DNA from 4 places in the Priestia sp. TGN 0903 genome. Region 1 is predicted to be linked to each of the others. Evidence: predicted binding sites of a transcription regulator. Region 1 holds the regulator's gene; each other region holds the start of a gene.

What was found. Region 1 encodes Rex, which represses fermentation and respiration genes when NADH is low (regulators of the CRP and FNR family bind a similar motif). Its sites were predicted from a motif close to TTGTGAAATATTTCACAA; they were not measured.
Region 2: ACRPLY_RS20595 (AtpZ/AtpI family protein) is a predicted target of Rex. The motif match lies at 2,597-2,614, and genes of this name have one in related genera.
Region 3: ACRPLY_RS22720 (L-lactate dehydrogenase) is a predicted target of Rex. The motif match lies at 2,445-2,462, and genes of this name have one in related genera.
Region 4: ACRPLY_RS20970 (cytochrome ubiquinol oxidase subunit I) is a predicted target of Rex. The motif match lies at 2,984-3,001, and genes of this name have one in related genera.

Annotation. Positions count from the first base shown of each region.
Region 1 covers NZ_JBOZGL010000021.1:2,964-8,102, reverse strand. The annotation lists gene ACRPLY_RS26370 (CPBP family intramembrane glutamic endopeptidase) at 1-537, shown strand, start outside; gene ACRPLY_RS26365 (YdiK family protein) at 534-761, shown strand; gene tatC (twin-arginine translocase subunit TatC) at 787-1,542, opposite strand; gene tatA (twin-arginine translocase TatA/TatE family subunit) at 1,558-1,743, opposite strand; gene ACRPLY_RS26350 (redox-sensing transcriptional repressor Rex) at 1,797-2,435, opposite strand; gene ACRPLY_RS26345 (ABC-F family ATP-binding cassette domain-containing protein) at 2,895-4,829, shown strand; gene tsaD (tRNA (adenosine(37)-N6)-threonylcarbamoyltransferase complex transferase subunit TsaD) at 5,085-5,139, opposite strand, start outside.
Region 2 covers NZ_JBOZGL010000006.1:222,471-227,609, forward strand. The annotation lists gene ACRPLY_RS20570 (F0F1 ATP synthase subunit delta) at 1-134, opposite strand, end outside; gene ACRPLY_RS20575 (F0F1 ATP synthase subunit B) at 131-649, opposite strand; gene atpE (F0F1 ATP synthase subunit C) at 752-964, opposite strand; gene atpB (F0F1 ATP synthase subunit A) at 1,055-1,765, opposite strand; gene ACRPLY_RS20590 (ATP synthase subunit I) at 1,784-2,155, opposite strand; gene ACRPLY_RS20595 (AtpZ/AtpI family protein) at 2,162-2,383, opposite strand; gene ACRPLY_RS20600 (S8 family serine peptidase) at 2,681-4,873, opposite strand; gene wecB (non-hydrolyzing UDP-N-acetylglucosamine 2-epimerase) at 4,941-5,139, opposite strand, start outside.
Region 3 covers NZ_JBOZGL010000008.1:88,053-93,191, forward strand. The annotation lists gene ACRPLY_RS22710 (methyl-accepting chemotaxis protein) at 1-1,137, opposite strand, end outside; gene ACRPLY_RS22715 (cation diffusion facilitator family transporter) at 1,279-2,154, opposite strand; gene ACRPLY_RS22720 (L-lactate dehydrogenase) at 2,487-3,443, shown strand; gene ACRPLY_RS22725 (lactate permease LctP family transporter) at 3,506-5,086, shown strand.
Region 4 covers NZ_JBOZGL010000006.1:304,996-310,134, reverse strand. The annotation lists gene ACRPLY_RS20990 (alpha/beta hydrolase) at 1-331, shown strand, start outside; gene ACRPLY_RS20985 (LacI family DNA-binding transcriptional regulator) at 427-1,437, shown strand; gene ACRPLY_RS20980 (threonine/serine exporter family protein) at 1,582-2,343, shown strand; gene ACRPLY_RS20975 (threonine/serine exporter family protein) at 2,358-2,813, shown strand; gene ACRPLY_RS20970 (cytochrome ubiquinol oxidase subunit I) at 3,114-4,520, shown strand; gene cydB (cytochrome d ubiquinol oxidase subunit II) at 4,507-5,139, shown strand, end outside.

The DNA of each region.
Region 1 (5,139 bases):
CGCCGTGACATGTCCATGCGTATAGAACATGCTGGAAAAACGATTGCTGTTGTCTGGTCAGTCCTTGGGGTGTTTCTCGCTATGGCTGGTCAAGCTGTAGCAGGTATGATTGAGCACGCTCTTGGCATTACCCAAGTATCTGAAAACACACAAAATATTGTTAATCTTGTTAAAGCAACGCCGTTCCTTATTGTCGTTACGTCTGTTATTGGACCAATACTAGAAGAGATTATTTTCCGAAAGATTATTTTTGGTTCTCTTCACAAACGATACAATTTCTTTATCTCTGCATTTATTAGTTCCCTTATTTTCGCTGCGGTACACTGGGATTTTAAACATTTACTTGTGTATACAGCTATGGGATTTGTATTTGCATTCCTTTATGCAAGGACGAGACTAATTGTTGTACCTATTATTGCTCATGTTTTGATGAATACAATCGTTATTTTATCTCAAACTATTTTTGCAGATAAAATTATAGAAATGCAAAAACAAGCAGAACAAATGCAGTTCATTTTTGGAGGCATGTTTTTATGAAGAATATCCCTTTAACACGAGGGTTTATTTATATTATTATGGGGATTTTATTCACCTACTTGGCAATTCAAAATGCCCAGGAAACCGTCTGGAATTTCCCCACAATCTTATTTGCACTCGTAGCCGCATTCGATTTCAGGTTTGCGGTTCGCATCTTTATCTTGCACTACAAAATTAAAAAATTGCAGCAGCAATATAAAAATCAAGATGATTCATCCAAATAAAAAAACCACTGTTTCAGTGGTTTTTTTACATACTAACATCTTCTCTTTCTTGCTCTGCCCTTGCCTTTAACACTTTGCGATACGAAATGCGGGAAATAATGATGCTGATTTCATACAAAATTAAGAGCGGCACTGTCACCATCATGTGCGAGAGCAATTCCGGTGGTGTAATAAGTGCGGCAATAACTAGCAGTACGAAATAGGCATATTTTCGAATTTGAGATAAAAACATAGGCGTTATAATTCCTAAACGCGTCAAAAACATAACGACGACAGGAAGCTGAAACAACAAGCCAAAAGGCAGTGTGAGCTGCATTAAAAAAGAAAAGTATTCATTAATGCCAATCACTTGGTTTACATTCAGCTCATCAGAAACGCGCGTCATAAAATCAACGACAAATGGAAACAACACAAAATAAGAAAAAGAGACACCGCCGATAAAGAGAAAAATGGAAACAGGAATATATCCAAGCGTTACCTTACGCTCTTTTTCATATAAACCAGGACTAATAAATGCCCAAAGTTGATACAGTGCAACAGGAGCTGCAAGTACACAGCCGATAATAACAGCAAATTGCATATAAATCTTAACTGGATCTGTTAACCGAAATGCATTCATCGTTAAATTCTTTGCCTCATCAGCATGCTGTAAATAGACAATAACCTTATCCGCTATAAAAAAGCCGCCAATTGTGGCAATCACAAAGAAAAATAAAACAATTAAAATGCGTTTTCGCAGCTCTCCTATATGATCATATATTGACATTTCTTGTTCGGTCATACTATGATCACCCTTTTACTCTTTGTCATCTACTTGACGCTGTTTATCTTTTTCACGATCTTCTGATGCACCGCTAGCGGCATGCTTAAACTCTCTAAGCGTTTGGCCCACTGATCTTCCTAGCTCCGGTAACCGTTTCGGTCCAAAAATAAGCAGTGCTACAATCGCAATAATAATCCAACTGCCTGCTCCAATCCCCATATTCCCACTCTCCTTATTAATTTAGACTTAAGGAAATCGTAACACAGTCCGCCTTATTCAACAGGATAATTTTTCAAAAAGTAGACGAGCGACTGTAATTCTACAGCAAGATCAATATGATGGAGTCGAATCTCATCCGGTACGTTTAAGCGTGCAGGAGTAAAGTTTAAAATTCCTTTAATTCCGCAACTCACTAAACGATCAGTAATTTGCTGAGCAACAGTGGCAGGAACGGTTAGAATCGCTACTGAGATGTCATCACTCATATAATCTTCCAATTGGTCAAGATGATAGACCGGCACGTCGCCTACTTTCGTACCGACTTTATCTTCTATCACATCAAAAGCGCACTCAATTTTGGTGTTATTATTTTTAATAAAATTATAATTTAAAAAGGCCGTTCCTAGATTCCCTACGCCAATCAGTGCTACTTTCGTTACTTCATCTTGGTCTAACGTTTTACGGAAAAATGTAAGTAAATAATTCACATTGTAGCCGTATCCCTTTTTTCCTAATGCACCAAAGTAAGAAAAGTCCCGACGAATAGTAGCAGAATCCACTTTCACTGCCTCACTTAACTCCGCTGACGACACACGCTGTTTACCAGAAGCATGCAAATTTTTCAAAAAACGATAATAAAGCGGCAATCGTTTAGCCGTTGCTTGTGGTATTTTTAATTGTTCAGTGTTCACGTTGTACCCCCTCAGTTCATGTATGTCATTACTAACATTTTCAAGTCATATTGCATTACCTTTCACAAAGCATCAACCGCTTTGAGGTAGCGCTTCCAATTCTCTCTCTTTTCTCTTGTTTTATATATACTCCGCTTCACACCTCGACGGCTTTTGTCTATTCAGCACTCCTTAAAGTCGGTATGTAGAACGAAGCAATTAGCCCTTCAAAGGATCGGTTTGTTAGTCATGACGGATTTTTTTACATCCATCATAGATAAGTTCAGAGATGCACTTATCTCTTATTTTAACATAGTATCCTGTATAAAATGTGCAGGTAAAATCATTTTATTTCATGAATCAAAACATTCGCTTCATCATTTGTCCTTGTCCCTCTACAAATTACAAACGCTTGTAGGAAGAACTTGTAGTTAAAAATATGTTAAAATACACTATGGATATACTACTAGAGGTGAAAAAATGATTATTCTACAATTGAACGGTATTACAAAATACTATGGGGCAGAACCCATTTTATCGAATATAAAGTTAGAAGTACAATCAAAAGACCGCATTGCCCTAGTGGGACGAAACGGTGCTGGTAAATCAACTTTATTAAAAATTATTGCTGAGCAGCTTTCCTATGACAGCGGAGAAATTATTAAACCTAAGGGTGTTTCCATTGATTATATGGGACAAGATACAGTTCTTGAGTCAACACTCTCCATATGGGAAGAAATGATGACTGTCTTTGCTCCATTAAAGAAGATGGAAAAAGAATTACGTACGCTTGAAACGAAGATGGGTGATCCAGACATTTTTAATGATTCAGTTCAATACGAAAAACTAACCAAAGAGTATGATCAGCTTCAAGTAACGTTTAAAGATTTAGGCGGCTATCAATATGAAGCGGATACACGATCTATTCTTCACGGTTTCCGTTTTTCAAACTTTGACTACAGCACCCCTATTTCCTCCTTAAGCGGTGGACAAAAAACGCGCCTGGCTCTTGCAAAACTGCTTTTAACAAAGCCTGATTTGCTTATTCTGGATGAGCCTACCAACCACTTAGATATTGAAACTTTAGCATGGCTGGAACAGTTTCTGCAAGGGTATGAAGGAGCTATTTTAATCGTTTCACATGATCGTTACTTCCTTGATAAAGTCGTAAATCAAGTGTATGAAGTCGTACAAAAAACAACGGTGAAGTACACGGGCAACTACTCTAAATACCTTGTACAAAAAGCAGAGCGATATGAAAAAGAGTTGCGTCAGTACGAAAAGCAGCAAGATGAAGTCGCAAAGCTGAATGATTTTATTCAGCGAAACATCGCCCGCGCATCGACTACAAAACGTGCGCAAAGCAGACGTAAACAGCTCGATCGAATGGAGTTAATAAATCGACCTAACGAAGGCGAAAAATCAGCTAGTTTTTCGTTTGAAATTGAACGTCAAAGCGGAAATGAAGTCTTAAATCTGGAAGATGTGTCTATCGGATATGATGAACACAACTATGTCGTCCAAGAGGCAAACCTTCGCATTAAAAAAGGGGAAAGCCTTGCGTTGGTTGGTCCTAATGGCGTGGGGAAATCAACTTTATTAAAAGGCATTGTGGATAAACTCAGCTTCAAGACTGGGACCATTTCCTTTGGCTCAAATGTAATGGTTGGTTATTACGACCAAGAGCAAGCCAATTTAACGTCTAATAAAACCGTTTTAAATGAACTTTGGGATGACTACCCAGCCAAACCTGAAAAAGAAATCCGTACAGCGCTTGGAAATTTTCTGTTTTCAGGTGATGATGTACTGAAAATCGTTTCCACGCTCAGCGGTGGTGAAAAAGCACGTTTGGCTCTTGCGAAGCTTATGCTTCAAAAAGCTAACTTCTTAATTTTGGATGAACCTACTAACCATCTTGATTTAGATAGCAAACAAGTACTCGAGAATGCGTTAATTGATTACCCAGGGACTCTATTATTTGTTTCACATGACCGTTATTTTATTAATCGTATTGCCAATAAAATAGCAGAGCTATCTCCTGAAGGAGTAGAAGAATTTCTTGGAGATTATGACTATTATGTAGAAAAGAAAGCAGAAATAGAGGAAATCAAAGAATTAGAAAATATAAAAGCAAACGAAGAACGTACGGTAAAAGTAGATAAACAGTCCTATAAACAAGATAAAGAACAAAAGAAATTGATGAGACAGCGAACGCGCCGCATTGAAGAAATTGAAACTGAAGTAAACAAATTAGAAGCCGCCCAAGCGGCGAATGAAGAACTTCTTTGTGACCCTGAAATTTATCAAAATCACGAAGAAGTATCAAGATTAAACGGTGAAAATGAAAAAATTTCTTCACAGTTATCCACATTAATGGAAGAGTGGGAAGAATTACAGCTGCTTCTAGAAGAGTAGCCTATATTTTTGCGTATCTATTCATCCTATTTACTTGTTCATGCGCTTAAGAGCAAGCTTTATCCACTCTGTGAATAAATAGTGGATATCTGTCTGATTTTCATAATTAAAACTTGTTGATAACAGGTCCGTGTACTGAGTGCACGGACTTTTCCACATAATTATCCACAGTCAATTCTAAATTTATTGAATATTGTTGATAAATCATTTTTATCCACAAAAAAAGACGAATGAGAAATAAATCTCATTCGTCACTTACTCTTCCAAGTCCAAACCGGGGTTTGCATTTAATGACATATCTGAACGTTTT
Region 2 (5,139 bases), on a different contig from region 1:
ATTAATTCAGGTGTTTTAGCAAACACCTCTTCAACGATTTGTAGCTGGTCTTGCATTTCATCGATCATCTGTTTTTCTGTTGCTAATTGAAAAAGAGCTAGTGCATAGCGCTTGGCTACAGCTGGTTGACTCATCGTACATCCCCTACTTCTTGGATATATTCATGAATTAACTTCTCTTGATCTTGTTCAGAAAGTTCTTTTTCAATAACTTTCGACGCAATTAAAACAGATAATGAAGCAACTTGCTCACGTAACGCAGCAACTGCTTGATCTTTTTGCTGTTCGATTTCTTGTTTTGCTGCAGCTTTTAGACGCTCAGACTCTTCGCGTGCTGCCGCAATGATTTCTTCTTTTTTATCTTCTGCAGACTTTCTAGCGTTTTCCATCATTACTTGCACTTCTTGACGAGATTGCTTTAAGATTTCACGCTGCTCTTCAACAAGCTTCTTCGCTTCCTCATTTTGCTTTTCTGCTTCATCAATCTCACCGGCAATATGCTCTTCACGTTTTTTCATGATTCCCATTACAGGACCAAACGCGAATTTTTGAAGTAACGCAAGTAGGATAAGGAACATCACTAATTGGAAAAGAATATCTCCACCATTAATGCCTGCTGCTCCTAACACAAACATGTTCGACACGGCCATGTTCACTCCCTTCAGAGACTCCACATATATAATTTACTTCTTAAAGACATAAAGTAATGGCGAAGGTTCTTTTGAATGATCTTCGCCACATGTAACACATTATTATTTACCTTGTACCATGAATGCAATAACTACGGCGATAATTGGAAGCGCCTCAACTAAGGCAACCCCAACGAACATCATTGAAGTTAATGTACCACGTGCTTCTGGTTGGCGAGCTGTGCCTTCAATCGTCTTAGAAACGATAAGACCGTTACCAATACCAGCACCTAGTGCCGCTAAACCAATCGCAATTGCAGATGCTATTAAACCCATTTTATAAAGTCCTCCCTTAATATATATGATTTTGTTTAACTAAGTTTTGTTTTGTCCAAATTGGGTATTACTTGAACAAAGCTTTATAAATTAATGGTCGCTACTCACTTTGTGAGATAAATAAACCATCGTTAACATTGTGAAAATGAAGGCCTGAATTGCGCCTACAAAAATACTGAATCCTTGCCATAAAAGCATTGGGATAGCAGCTCCAATTGTACCTAGGAAGCCTGTTGTTGCTAAACCAGCTAGCAAGCTTAACAAAATTTCCCCAGCATAAATATTACCGTAAAGACGAAGGCCAAGCGTTAACGTATTGGCAAACTCCTCGATAATCTTAAGCGGGAATAAAAATGCCATTGGCTTGAAGTAATCTTTCGTGTATGCAGAGAAACCTCGCATTTTAATACCATAATAATGTGATAGTACAACTACCATAACGGCTAACGTCAGCGTAATTGCTGGATCAGCGGTTGGCGATTTCCACCATAAGTTATGGTCAATCACGATGGCGAATGGAAGACCCAACATATTTGACACAAAAATGTACATAAGTAAAGTTACACCTAGCGTCAAAAAGCGGCCACCTGTTTTCCAATCCATATTGCTATTAACGAGTCCTTTAACAAAATCTAAGACCCATTCAATAAAGTTTTGTGCACCGCTTGGCTTCATAGCAAGAGTACGAGTACATAAAACTGCAATTAAGAATACAATAACAGAAGCTACGGTAACCATAAGCAAGTTACTTTGACTAAAAGTAAGGCCTAGAAACTCTATAGTTGGTGATTCATGACCCAACTGTGTTCACCTCTCTTTCTATCTTCTACGCATATTTTGAACAACTAAATCTATGATAATGACAACATAATACGTCATTAATCCCACAACTACACTAATAATATGAAAGGTTTTTGGATAAGAGATGGTAATCACAACTGCGAGAGCAGCTGTTGCAAATCTTACAACAGTCCCAATTGAACGGGGCTTTTTCCCCTCATCCAACGCCTGTCCAAACTGCTCAAACTTTCTTACTAAGTTCCACAAATTATACAAACTCAGGGCGGTTCCTAAAATTAAACCTGCAAAAACAGCCTTATAACTTGTAAATCCCCAGCCGAGAACGTATAATGCTAACAAATACAATATGTATGAACGAAGTCTTGGAAAAACGTGCTGCAAATCCTGCATGAATTATTAATCTCCTGAAAAAAAATGGTGGACTGTCCGCAGCATCATAAAAACACCTGCTGCTAGCCCTGAAAGAAGGCCTAAAATCAAAAATAGTGGTTCGGTGTCAAGCCATTGATCAGCCCATCTTCCAGAGAATAAGCCAATTAAGACTGAACCTGCTAACTGTGATAGAATGATTGACACTAATGCCATCGCTTGCAAAGGATGACGGTTGCGATGTTTCATAAGCTCATACCCCTTTTGCAAAATTTTCTTTTTTCCGAATTCTCTATCGTTTTCATAGCTCAATATATGATAGAAAGGCAAAAAAAATTGCTAAAAAAGGTAAAAACAGCTAATAAAATACGCAGAAATATCAACGGTTTTCACAGGTTGAAAACCTTATCATTTATATTCCCTGTAAGCATACAATAGCGTATATTTAATGTCAATGTGTTTAAGCTAAAAACTTCACAATCTCTTCTTATTGTTCACATTTCTGCCACACATAAAACCTCTTCAAATGAAAACATTTAAAGAGGTTCATTCAATCGTTATTGTACTGTGTACAACCTGCTCTTGTCTATGCTTTTTCACAAATGCAAATATTTGGTACACTCCTGGTACAAGCGATTCATCAATCGTTATTTTTCGTTTTCTCATGCCTCTTTCTACATCCACGTCAACATCTAAATACGATACAAACTGTAAAGACTGCTTATCAAAAAGAGCGACGCCTAACTGATCTGCTCCTTCAGGCAAAAACAGTTCATAGCTATACGTATTTTTCTCTTTTTCCGCTGCTACTTGCAATCCCATGACACGAGGATAATCTGGAATGCTAATCATGTACATATAGGGAAGCGAAAATGTTTCACGTGAATCATTTATTTCCAAATATCCGTCATATATACCTTTATTTTTAAAACGGGGCTGCACCGATAAAGTGACAGCTATCTCTTTTGTCTGACGGGGTGGCACCGTGACGGGTAATGGAACATCCCAGTTCACTCCTTCATCCCTTTTTGGAACGTTTAAGCGATACGTTTTTGCTTTATCAGACTGGTTATCAATTTTAAAAGATAAAACTTTCTTTGATGGACGCGTAAAAATACCAAAAGATAAAGAAGATGGATAAAACAAAGATTCTGCTGTGACGGCTTTTGCTATTTGAATTCTTCCCGCTCCTTGTTCATATACGCGATACGTTTGACCGTTTAGCTGCTGCATTACTTTACTGGTGTTCATCAATGAAGCTTTGACTTGTTCAGGAGACCAGTTCGGGTGAGCTTGTAAAATCAGCGCACACGCTCCAGCTACATGGGGCGCAGCCATACTTGTCCCATGCATGCGTTCATATCCTCCAGGAACTGTACTATTAATGAAGTAACCTGGTGCGACGACGTCTGGTTTGATTCCCCAAGTAGTCGTTACAGGCCCTCTTGAACTGAAAGATGTGAGCAAGTCTTGCACCACTTGCTGGCCAGTGCGTAAGTACGGTTGTTGAGACTGAATGTGTTGGGTAATGGTGTCACCGCTTTTTTTACTTACCCATATCACGGGAATATTTACTGACTCTTTTAGTTTACTGACTATGCTTTTTTCTGTCGGGCTATATAAAATAACCGCTTTTGCTCCCGCCTGTTCAGCTTGTTTAATCTTTTTTTGAACCGCATTTCCTTCTGCTTTTAGCAAAATGACGTTACCCGACGCATGCTTTTGCTCTTTGGAATCTTCTTCATTTATTACACGCAGCGTTTGATTAAACGTCCATGGACGAGACCCTTCTACTGGCGCCATCATAATTTTTTCTTTGTTAAATCCAATTGTTAGAAATTGAACTGTTGTCGGAGAAACAGAAGCGCCAACGGAAATAGCTTTTCCCGCTGTACCCGGAGAGCCCACCGTCCATAAACCTGGACCTGAATTGCCGCTAGATGTAACCGTTACAATTCCTTTTTCAACAGCTCGATCTAACGCTAAGCTTGTTGGTAAATCAGGGCCATTCACATCATTTCCTAATGATAAATTAATAATATCTACATCATCTTGAATTGCTTTTTCAATAGCTAGAATAACACTTTCAGACGTTCCAGCTCCTCCAGGTCCAAGAGCTCGGTATGCATAGATTTCCGCTTGGGGTGCTACGCCTGTAATATTCCCATTCGCTGCAATAATACCAGCTACATGAGTACCGTGCAGAGTCGGTTCTCCTTGCTCACGAGTGGTTTCCATCGGCTCATAATCTTCATCTATTACATCGTAACCCCCTCTGTAGGTTTGTTTTAAATCAGGATGAGAATAATCAACCCCCGTATCAATAACGCCTACTTTGATCCCTTTTCCTGTTAAGCGCTGATTGTGAGTATCAAACAAGCCTCTTACCTGTTCTGAGCCAATGAACGTTACGCTATTTTCTTCTGTAACCTGATAGTTTTTAATAGAATGTGAACTAATAATAGATGGATTCTGAGATAGTTTTTCCAAATCCGAGATGGAGCCGTTTAATGAAAGTCCTGTAAACACCGTGTGAAATTCGCTCTTAATCTTTATATTAGGATAATTTTTTTGTAGCTGACTTTTAAATTTCGTGAATTTTTCTTTTTTAATCATCACAATGATTGATTTTTCCTGATGATTCATTTCTTGTTTTATAGAAGGAAATGTCGGATTGAGCGACATTTGCCCTCCCCCACTCCCCAATATAAAGCTAATCATTAACCATTTAATCCACATAAAAAAACACCTCTCACACTATCGTGTCTCAAAGAGACGCTTTTCATGTGAAAGGTGTTTAGAAATCTTACGAAAGCGGATTAAAAGCTTCCGGTCTGTTTTCACGGCGGTTGAAATAGTAGCTAATAGCATCACAAATGCGTTTAGAAGCTAAGCCGTCTCCGTAAGGATTCGATGCTTGTGACATTTGCTTATATACGCCTTCATCTATTAACAGCTCTTTTGCTAGCGTATAAATCGTTTCTTCTTCCGTGCCTGCTAGTTTG
Region 3 (5,139 bases), on a different contig from region 1:
AACGGACGTTTTTACTGTCTCAACAGACGTCTGAACCGTGCCAATCAATGTTTTCATTTTAGCTACCATGTCGTTAAATAAATGAGTAAGCTCACCAATTTCATCTTTTGATTTCGTCTTCACCTGAACTGTTAAATCGCCAGCTGTTACTTTGGCTACTTCGTTTTTCAAGCGGCGAATTGGATTAGTAATGATTCTTGAGAAAAAGATGGTTAACACCACTGATAATAAGATGCCAATTAACGCAATCCAGACAATAACAGTCAGTAAATGATGAGCGCTTGAGAGCATTTCATTATAAATAAAGGCATTTCCTATCTTCCAATTCGTTCCTTCGAGAGTATCATATGCCATCACTCTCTCTTCACCTTGAAAGGTATACTTCATGAAATCTCTATTTCGGTCTGCTTCGTACATTTTTTTCATAAATGGCTGATTCATTAAATTTTTTCCAGATTCTGTTGGATGGACGAGCGCTGTGCCATTTTGATCAAATAAAAATGCATACCCACCGTGATTTACTTCTGCCTTACCTACAATGTTTTTTAATGCATCTAAGTCTAAATCAGTAGCTATAACACCCAGCACCTTTTTAGTATCTGGATCTAAAATAGCCTTTGCAATCGTCACAACCGTCTTTTTTGTTGCTGCATCTTCATATGGATCCGTATAAATTACTTGATCAGGTAATGCCACTGCTTGTTTGTACCAAACTCTTGAAGTCGGGTCATAACCTGATCCGTACTCTTGCTTAGGAACAGAATACATTCCTTTATTTTTTGTGCCTATGTATTCAAGTGCCAGGTTCGGATATTTTTCTTTAAACTGCGTAAACTCTTTTTGAACCGTATTCCATGTAAAATAAGGATTTTTCTCTTGATTTGTTTCATTTCCTTCCTGCTTAACAAAATTAACGATTACATCGTTCTCACTGTACGTCAGCAAAGAACGACTATACATGTCTAAGTACGTATGAATCGTTTCTTTTAACTCTTTCACTTGACTTTGAGACTGAATCTCTACATCTTTTTCTATTTGTGTTTTGGTAAATTGATAAACAGCCCCTGAAACAACTAATAATAAAATAGCTATAAAAATACTAAAAAATACTACGAGCTTTGCACTTAACCTCTTCATTCCCTCACCCTTCTACAAAAATCTTTATATTACTAATAACGGCTTTTCATTTTCATTTTTGAAGAAGTTTTTGTGATTTATTTCAAATTTCTCCAAAAATAAAACCAGCCCATCCTTTCATAACGAAAGAACGTGCTGGTTTTATTTTTGCTTTTCGTATGCATCAGGTTCAATATGAACAAGCGTATCTTTAATCTGATGCTCATCGTTCATCATATGTTCAATTTGATCAGCAATTTCATGGCTTTTAATAACATTTAAATAGGGATCTACTTTAACAGTTACATCAATCACGACTTGATTACCAAGCTTGCGCGCTTTCACATCTTCTACTTCTTTTACACCTTCTACAAGCCCAATGCTTTCTTTGTAGTGCCCTAACTTTTCTTCATCAAATCCGTCCGTTAAGGAGTGAGCCGCTTCTTTAAAAATCTCGATGGCTGTTTTACAAATAATAATTCCCACAGCAAAAGCAGCTACCACGTCCAGCCAGGGCAGGCCGAATTGTGAGCCGAAAATTCCCACAACAGCCCCTATACTCACAAGTGCATCAGACAAATTATCTTTAGCAACCGCATATAAAGACTGGCTATCAAGTTTTTTAGCAAGCTTAATATTATACCGGTAGACACCACCCATAACAGCAGCCGCTCCAAGACCTACCCAAGCAGCCAGTAAATTAGGCGCTTCAGATTTGTCCATAAATAATGACTGACCCGCGTCGACCAATACTTCTAGTCCGATGACCATCATGATAAAAGAAGCAATAAGTGAAGAGATATGTTCCGCTCTGGAATGTCCATAGGGATGATCATTATCGCGAGGTTTTTTAGAGATTTTTAAGCCGACTAAGACGGCAATTGATGCAATAATATCTGTAACATTATTAAGACCGTCGGCTTTTAAAGCAGAGGAAGCGGTGACACCCGCAATAATAAGTTTACATGCTGATAAAAAGATATATGATAAGATACTAACCCAAGCGCCTTTTTGGGCTTGCTCATAGTAGTTCTCCATCCCTTCCACTCCTTTATTCAAAATAAGCAAACTTAGTGTAACAAATGGATTTCGTGTGGGTCTATAGAAACATTATTGGCTGTTAACATACAAATAGAGAATGTTAAACTCTTTAGCTTTCTGCAAAACAAGTTGCCTTTACTCAACACTTTAAACGTTTAAGATCTTTCTAAATGTGGCACTTCATGTAGAAGAACCCTTTTTTAAATCGCCCTGTAAAATTGTTTACTATTTTTTTAAGGGTGTGATTTTTATCACAGCCGAGGGTATTTATTCTTGTTACACTAACATTGTGAAAAATATCACAAAATAAAATTCAAAGGATGATACAAATGAAAACACAATTTACACCAAAGACACGAAAAGTTGCCGTTATCGGAACTGGTTTTGTTGGCTCAAGCTACGCTTTTTCAATGGTGAATCAAGGTATTGCCAATGAATTAGTGTTAATCGATATGAACAAAGAAAAAGCAGAAGGCGAAGCACGCGATATCAATCATGGAATGCCATTTGCCACACCGATGAAAATCTGGGCTGGAGATTATAAAGACTGCGCTGATGCTGATTTAGTAGTTATTACAGCGGGCGCTAATCAAGCTCCAGGGGAAACGCGCTTAGATCTAGTTGAAAAAAACGTTAAAATTTTTGAATGCATTGTAAAAGATATTATGAACAGCGGATTTGACGGCATCATTTTAGTGGCAACAAATCCAGTTGATATTCTCGCACACGTTACACAAAAAGTATCAGGATTACCAAACGAACGAGTAATTGGTTCAGGAACGATTCTTGACACAGCTCGCTTCCGCTACTTGTTAAGCGACTATTTCGAAGTAGATTCTCGCAACGTCCACGCTTATATTATGGGGGAACATGGAGATACGGAATTTCCTGTTTGGAGCCACGCGCAAATTGGCGGTGTGAAGCTCGAACATTTTATCAATACTGCTGCTATTGAAAAAGAGCCGGATATGCAGCATCTATTCGAACAAACACGCGATGCGGCTTACCATATTATTAATCGAAAAGGAGCGACTTATTACGGAATTGCGATGGGACTTGTACGCATAACCAAGGCTATTTTAGATGATGAAAATTCTATTTTAACGGTATCTGCTTTATTAGAAGGACAATACGGTATTTCTGATGTGTATATCGGCGTGCCGGCTATCATTAATAAAAACGGCGTGCGCCAAATTATTGAATTGAATTTAACTCCTCACGAACAGCAGCAGCTCGAGCACTCTGCTAGCATTCTTAAGCAAACTCGCGACAGAGCTTTTGTGTAACATCAAAAGATTTTTGCGGGGGACTCCCCCGCTCCCTTGTTTTAAATATGTAGTAGAGGTGTATGAATATGACGTGGACTCAAGTATATAATCCGTTAAATAATATTTGGCTTTCTGCACTAATTGCACTCATCCCCATCATCTTTTTCTTTATTGCTTTAACTCTTTTGAAATTAAAAGGACACATTGCTGCTGGTATTACGGTACTTCTTTCTATGATTATTGCTATTTATTTTTATGATATGCCTGCCTCAATGGTCTTAGGAGCCACAGGCTATGGGTTTTTGTATGCACTTTGGCCCATCAGCTATATTATTATCGGCGCGGTGTTCTTATACAAGCTAACTGTCAAAAGCGGACAGTTTACTACCATTAGGCAATCTATTATTTCAATAACCGATGACCCCCGCTTGCAAATGCTGCTTGTTGCTTTTTCCTTTAATGCTTTTTTAGAAGGAGCAGCAGGATTTGGAGCTCCAATTGCCATTACAGCAGCGCTTCTAGTTGGACTTGGATTCAAACCGTTAAAAGCAGCGGCGCTATGCTTAATTGCTAATACAGCTTCAGGAGCTTTTGGCGCCATGGGGATTCCTGTCATTGTCGCAGGACAAGTATCTGGCATTGATCCAAAAGAAATTGCTCATTTTCTTGGCACGCAGCTTCCGATTATTTCTTTTCTTATCCCTTTTTTACTGGTCTTTATTATGGATGGGATAAAAGGATTAAAAGACGTATGGAAAGCAACGAGCATCACAGCCATTTCCTATGCACTGACGCAGTATTTAACTGTTACATACATCGGCCCTGAACTTCCAAATATCACATCTTCTATTGTGAGTTTGCTTGCTCTTGCTTTTTATATTAAAAGAACAAGCCCGGCAGCAGCTAAAAGCTTCAGCCTGTCACCAAAACAAATTTTAAAGGCTTGGTCTCCTTTTATTCTATTAACGATACTCGTTACGGCTTGGAGCATTTCTTTTGTCAAAACGGCGCTTGAACATCTGAACCTGCTTATTAACGTCCCATTTTTACACAATCACGTAATTAAAGCAGCGCCTTTAGTAAAAGATCCTACGCCTTACGCTGCTGTCTTAAAAATAGACTTATTTGCAGCAACAGGTACGGCAATTCTTATCGCTTGTATCCTTTCAGTTTTCTTGCTTAACGTATCGGCAAAAGTGGCATGGACCACTCTTTTGGAAACCGTAAAAGAACTATCAAGACCTATTATGACGATTATGATGGTCATTGCTTTTGCTTTTATTTCAAATTATTCAGGACAGTCCTCTACACTTGGATTGGCACTCGCTACATCAGCTGCTTATTTTCCATTTTTATCTCCATTTCTTGGCTGGATTGGCGTATTTCTAACGGGGTCTGTCGTATCGAATAATGCGCTGTTCGGCAACTTGCAGCTAACTACTGCTCAGCAAATTAATGTCTTGCCAATTATTCTCGTAGCGGCTAATACTGCCGGCGGCGTGATGGCTAAAATGCTTTCTCCTCAATCAATTGCTGTCGCTGCTGGAGCAGTAGGTTTAGCCGGAAAAGAGGGTGAACTGTTTAAATACACGCTCAAATACAGCATGGGATTTTTGATACTAGGAGGATTTGTTACCTTTTTATTGGCTTGGTGGTTATGATAAAAAACTGCTAAAAATCCTGTTATTACCTTGTTTCTTTCATTTAAACAAAC
Region 4 (5,139 bases), on a different contig from region 1:
AGGAGTGATGGACATTGAAGGGCTTGGAGAGCGAGGGGAAGTTCAGTTCCTAGATTATCCTTTGATTTTTGGCATCCCGCCTGTTATTAGACCTGAGGATGATCTTTTCTGGCTGCTTGAAAATCGCCGGCGCTATGGAGAAGTGACTCCGCGTATTTATCAATGCTGTGGAACGGAAGATTTTTTATATCAGGAAAATAAACGTTTTTCCGAGCGATGTAAGCAAGAGCCTATTTGTTTTACATATGAAGAAGGAAAAGGAAGTCACGACTGGGCATATTGGGATCAAAAAATTCAAGATGTGTTAAAGTGGCTGTTTAGTGAAAAGTAGGGAAGGTAGTTTTGGGTGGTTCCGACTTCTAGTAGTATAATAAAGAAAAATGTTTACTTGGTCGATAGACTAAAAGGAAATAGGAGTCGGTACGAATGGGGAGAAAAAAAGTCACGATTACAGAAGTAGCAAAAGAAGCGGGTGTTTCATTAGCTACGGTATCAAGAATCTTCAATAATAAAGACGGTAAAATTAAAATCAGTGAAAAAACAAAACAAAAAGTACTAAAAGCAGCAGCTCATTTAGGGTATCAGACAAATCCATTTGCGGCAGCTCTGCGGGCCCAAAAAACAGGGATTATCGGGATATTAATTAGAGATTTAAAAGACCCATTTTTAATCGAGCTGTTAAAAAAGGTACAGCAGCAAGTTCAAAGTCGAGGGATGGACGTTCTTATTGGACATACGGATTACCAAGAAACAACGGCTGAGCGTCAATTAAATGTGATGATGAATCATTGGTTTGATGGAGTCATTTTATTAGATTATGTAGCCGCTCCGCATCCGTTTGTAGACGTATTAAAACAATATCAAACGCCTTACGTTTCTCTTACAGGAGACGGCTCTTCTGCACTTTGGCCAATTGTACATGTAGATGATGCGGTGGGAATACAATTAGCTGTTGCTCACTTAACGGACCTTGGCCATAAGAATATCGGGTTCGTTGGAAAAGCTGTAAGCGGAGTCGAGCACCGTCTGTCTCTGTTTTATCAGTATGTACCGTCAGCAAACGCAAAGTTTGTGAAAGAAGATATGAATAACTCAGATGAACTATATCAGTTTATAAATGAGCTAGCTCATCATCCAGAGCCCCCAACTGCGCTTATTTGTGCTACGGATTACATTGCTCTGAAAGTGATACACTGTGCGTGGCAAAACGGACTTCACGTTCCAGCGGATTTGTCTGTTATAGGGTTTGATGATATTACAGAAGCTAGTGAAGCGCAACCTCCGCTAACAACCATCCGTCAACCGATGGAAAAAATGGCTGAAAAAGCAGTAAACCTCTTACTTCAGCAAATTCAGGATCAGCAAGAAATAGATCAGGTACAGTATAAAATGGCACCTGTATTAGTAGAGCGTGAGACCACAAAACGTATGAATTGATAAGGAATGTATATACTATTCCTGAAAGTGTGAGACAAAAAGTCCACACTTTTTTGCATTAACCATTGCGTCCACTTCCCTCTTTCTTATACACTGTATGCTGTAGGGGAAAAAACCAAGCTTTAATATGTTTGGAGCGATTTGATGACACAACAAAAATTAGATAAATATGAAATTATGGACGTTAGCTTACTAGCAGGTAAAATTATGTTAGAAAGCGGAGCAGAAACGTATCGAGTAGAAGACACAATGATGCGGATTGCAGCGTCTTACGGTATAAAAAAATCCCACAGCTATGTGACGCCAACAGGGATTATGTTTTCACTTGAAACGAAAGAACCGACGAAAACGAAGTTAATTCGTATTTCCGAACGAACGACCGATTTAAAAAAAGTAACTATGGTAAATAGCGTCTCAAGAACCATCAGTCAAGGAAACATCTCCTTGGAGGAAGCGTATGAAATGCTACAAGAAATTGAAGCAACGAACGTAGCTTTTCCACTATGGGTTCAACTTGCAGCTGCATCCATTTCTAGCGGATGCTTTTTAATCATGTTTCAAGGTTTATGGACGGACTTTATTCCAGCGATGTTTTCAGGAGGTCTCGGATTTTTAACCGTGGTGTATTTCCACCGTCTTATTCCGATTCGCTTTTTTGCTGAGTTTACCGCTTCGTTAGTTATTGGACTTTTATCAGCTCTTTTAGTCGCTTCAGGACTAGGAACGCAAATTGATAAAATTATTATTGGATCCGTTATGCCTCTCGTTCCTGGGTTATCGATTACCAATGCAGTGCGAGATTTAATGGCGGGACATTTACTGTCTGGATTATCAAAAGGAGCAGAAGCGTTTCTGACGGCATTTGCTATTGGTGCAGGTATTGCCATTGTATTTACGCTTCTATAGAAGGGAGGCATCATATGCATATCGTAGAGCAGATAATTACAAGTTTTATTGCTTCAGCAGCGTTTGGGATCATTTTTAATGTTCCACGTGAATCATTATTAAAAAGTGGCTTTGTCGGAATGATTGGCTGGCTCATTTACTATTTGCTAACGTTCTATGGTGTAGATGAAATTCCAAGCACTGTAGCATCGGCCTTTTTTATTGCTATTATTAGTCAAATTTACGCAAAAATTTATCGTACGCCGATCATTATTTTCACCGTAGCAGGTATTATTCCGCTCGTTCCAGGGGGAACAGCATACGATGCCATGCGTAACTTTGTAGAAAATAATTATAATGAAGCGATTAGTCTTGCAGCAAAAGCCTTTATGATTTCAGGTTCAATTGCCATTGGTATTGTATTTTCTGAAGTCATTAACCAAATCATTCGTCAATCTAAATTAAATGCGAAAGCAAAATATCGACCGTAGAGAAGCAAGCTCAAATCAGAGCGTGCTTTTTTTATGAAAAAATAAAGAGATCCTTCCCTTTTTTGTCACAAGAAAGTCACGTTTTAGTCTAAAAACGTTCAAAAAATGTACGTGCACAGCTAAAAAAATAGACTATACTATGTAAATAGAAAGAGAGACATTACATATGTTTGTGAAATGTTGAGCATATTTCTCGAATTGTTATGCTCAATGTTTCACAATATAAGTAAAAGATGCTCAGAAATGAGCAAAGTATCTATGGAAATGATGAATGTTCTTATATATGAAAGGAGAAAGAAGATGGATACAGTCATACTATCACGTATTCAATTTGCATCAACGACGCTGTTTCATTTTATCTTTGTACCGCTGTCTATCGGCCTTGTCTTTTTAGTAGCGATCATGGAAACGATGTACGTAGTAAAAAAAGATGAACAGTATAAAAAGATGGCAAAGTTTTGGGGGCACTTATTCCTGATTAACTTTGCTGTCGGAGTCGTAACAGGTATTTTACAAGAATTTCAGTTTGGCATGAACTGGTCAGAGTACTCAAGATTTGTAGGAGATGTATTCGGTGCGCCGCTCGCTATTGAAGCACTGCTCGCGTTTTTTATGGAGTCCACTTTCCTTGGACTGTGGATTTTCGGGTGGGATCGTTTGCCTAAATGGCTGCACTGTCTATGTATTTGGCTTGTTAGTCTAGGTACTATCTTTTCAGCGTTCTTTATTTTAACGGCTAATTCTTTTATGCAGCATCCGGTCGGAATGGAGCTAAATAATGGCCGTTTAGAAATGAATGACTTCTTTAAATTGTTAACGAACGGTCAGCTGTGGGTCGAATTCCCTCATACAATTTTAGGTTCGTTTGCAACAGGCGCCTTTTTTATCACGGGTGTCAGCGCTGTTATGCTCTTGAAGAAAAAACATGTGGCTTTTGCTAAAAAATCATTTCAAGTTGCTATCCTTGTAGGGCTAGTTTCAGGTGTAGGAATTGCACTATCTGGGCATGAACAGGCCGGATATTTAGTTAAAACACAGCCGATGAAAATGGCCGCAAGTGAAGGATTATGGGAAAACAGCGGAAGTCCAGGTGCTTGGACAGTAACAGCAAATATTCACCCTGATGAAAAGAAAAATACGAGTGAAATCAAAATACCTTACTTATTAAGCTTCTTATCATACGGTAAGTTTTCAGGCTCCGTTCCTGGAATGAATGAGCTGCAGCAGCAGTATACGGCGAAATATGGAGAAGGAAATTATATTCCACCCGTTCGAACAACGTTTTGGAGTTTCCGCATTATGGCTGGTCTAGGTGGCGTATTATGTGCATTAGGCATTTGGGGTACGTACTTGCTTTCTCGTAAAAAACTTCAAGAAAGCAAACTATTTTTACGTATTATGACGATTGCCATCGCCTTTCCGTTCCTTGGAAGCTCAGCAGGTTGGATTATGACAGAGATTGGCCGTCAGCCTTGGGTTGTATTTGGCTATATGAAAACCGAAGATGCCGTGTCTCCTGGTGTAACAGCAGGTGAATTGCTATTTTCTATTATCTCGTTTTCGTTCTTTTACTTAATTTTAGCTGTGATTATGGTGTTCTTGTTCGTTAAAGAAATTAAAAAAGGTCCAGATCACGATCACGAAGCACATACAAAAGTAACATCAACTGATCCGTTTACAAAGGAGGGATACAATGTTTTCTCTTAATGAATTCTGGTATTTGCTAGTATCCATTCTGTTTGTTGGTTTTATCTTTTTAGAAGGCTTTGATTTTGGGATTGGAATGGTGTCTCGCTTTTTAGGAAGAAACGACTTAGAGCGACGAGCTTTTATTAATACAATCGGTCCTTTTTGGGATGCAAATGAAGTTTGGTTAATTTCAGCAATCGGTGCTATGTTTGCCGCTTTTCCAAACTGGTATGCAACGCTATTAAGCGGGTCATATGTTCTTTTTGTTCTTCTGTTGCTTTCGCTTATCGGACGCGGTGTAGCATTTGAATTTCGAGGAAAAGTTGAAAAACAAGCGTGGAAAAATGCGTGGGATTGGGTTATCTTCTTTGGAAGTCTTTTTCCACCGCTCATTTTCGGCATCTTATTTTCAGCACTAATGAAAGGATTGCCTGTTGAGCGCAACATGCAAATGAATGCCGGCTTTTCGGATATTGTGAATCTATATACCATAACGGGCGGCGTGACGCTAACGATGCTTTGCTTATGGCACGGACTTATTTTTGCGACGATCCGTACGATGGATGACATTAGAGATCGTTCACGAAAAGTGGCCATGAAGCTTTTGCCTGTTAATGCCTTGCTGCTTCTTATTTTT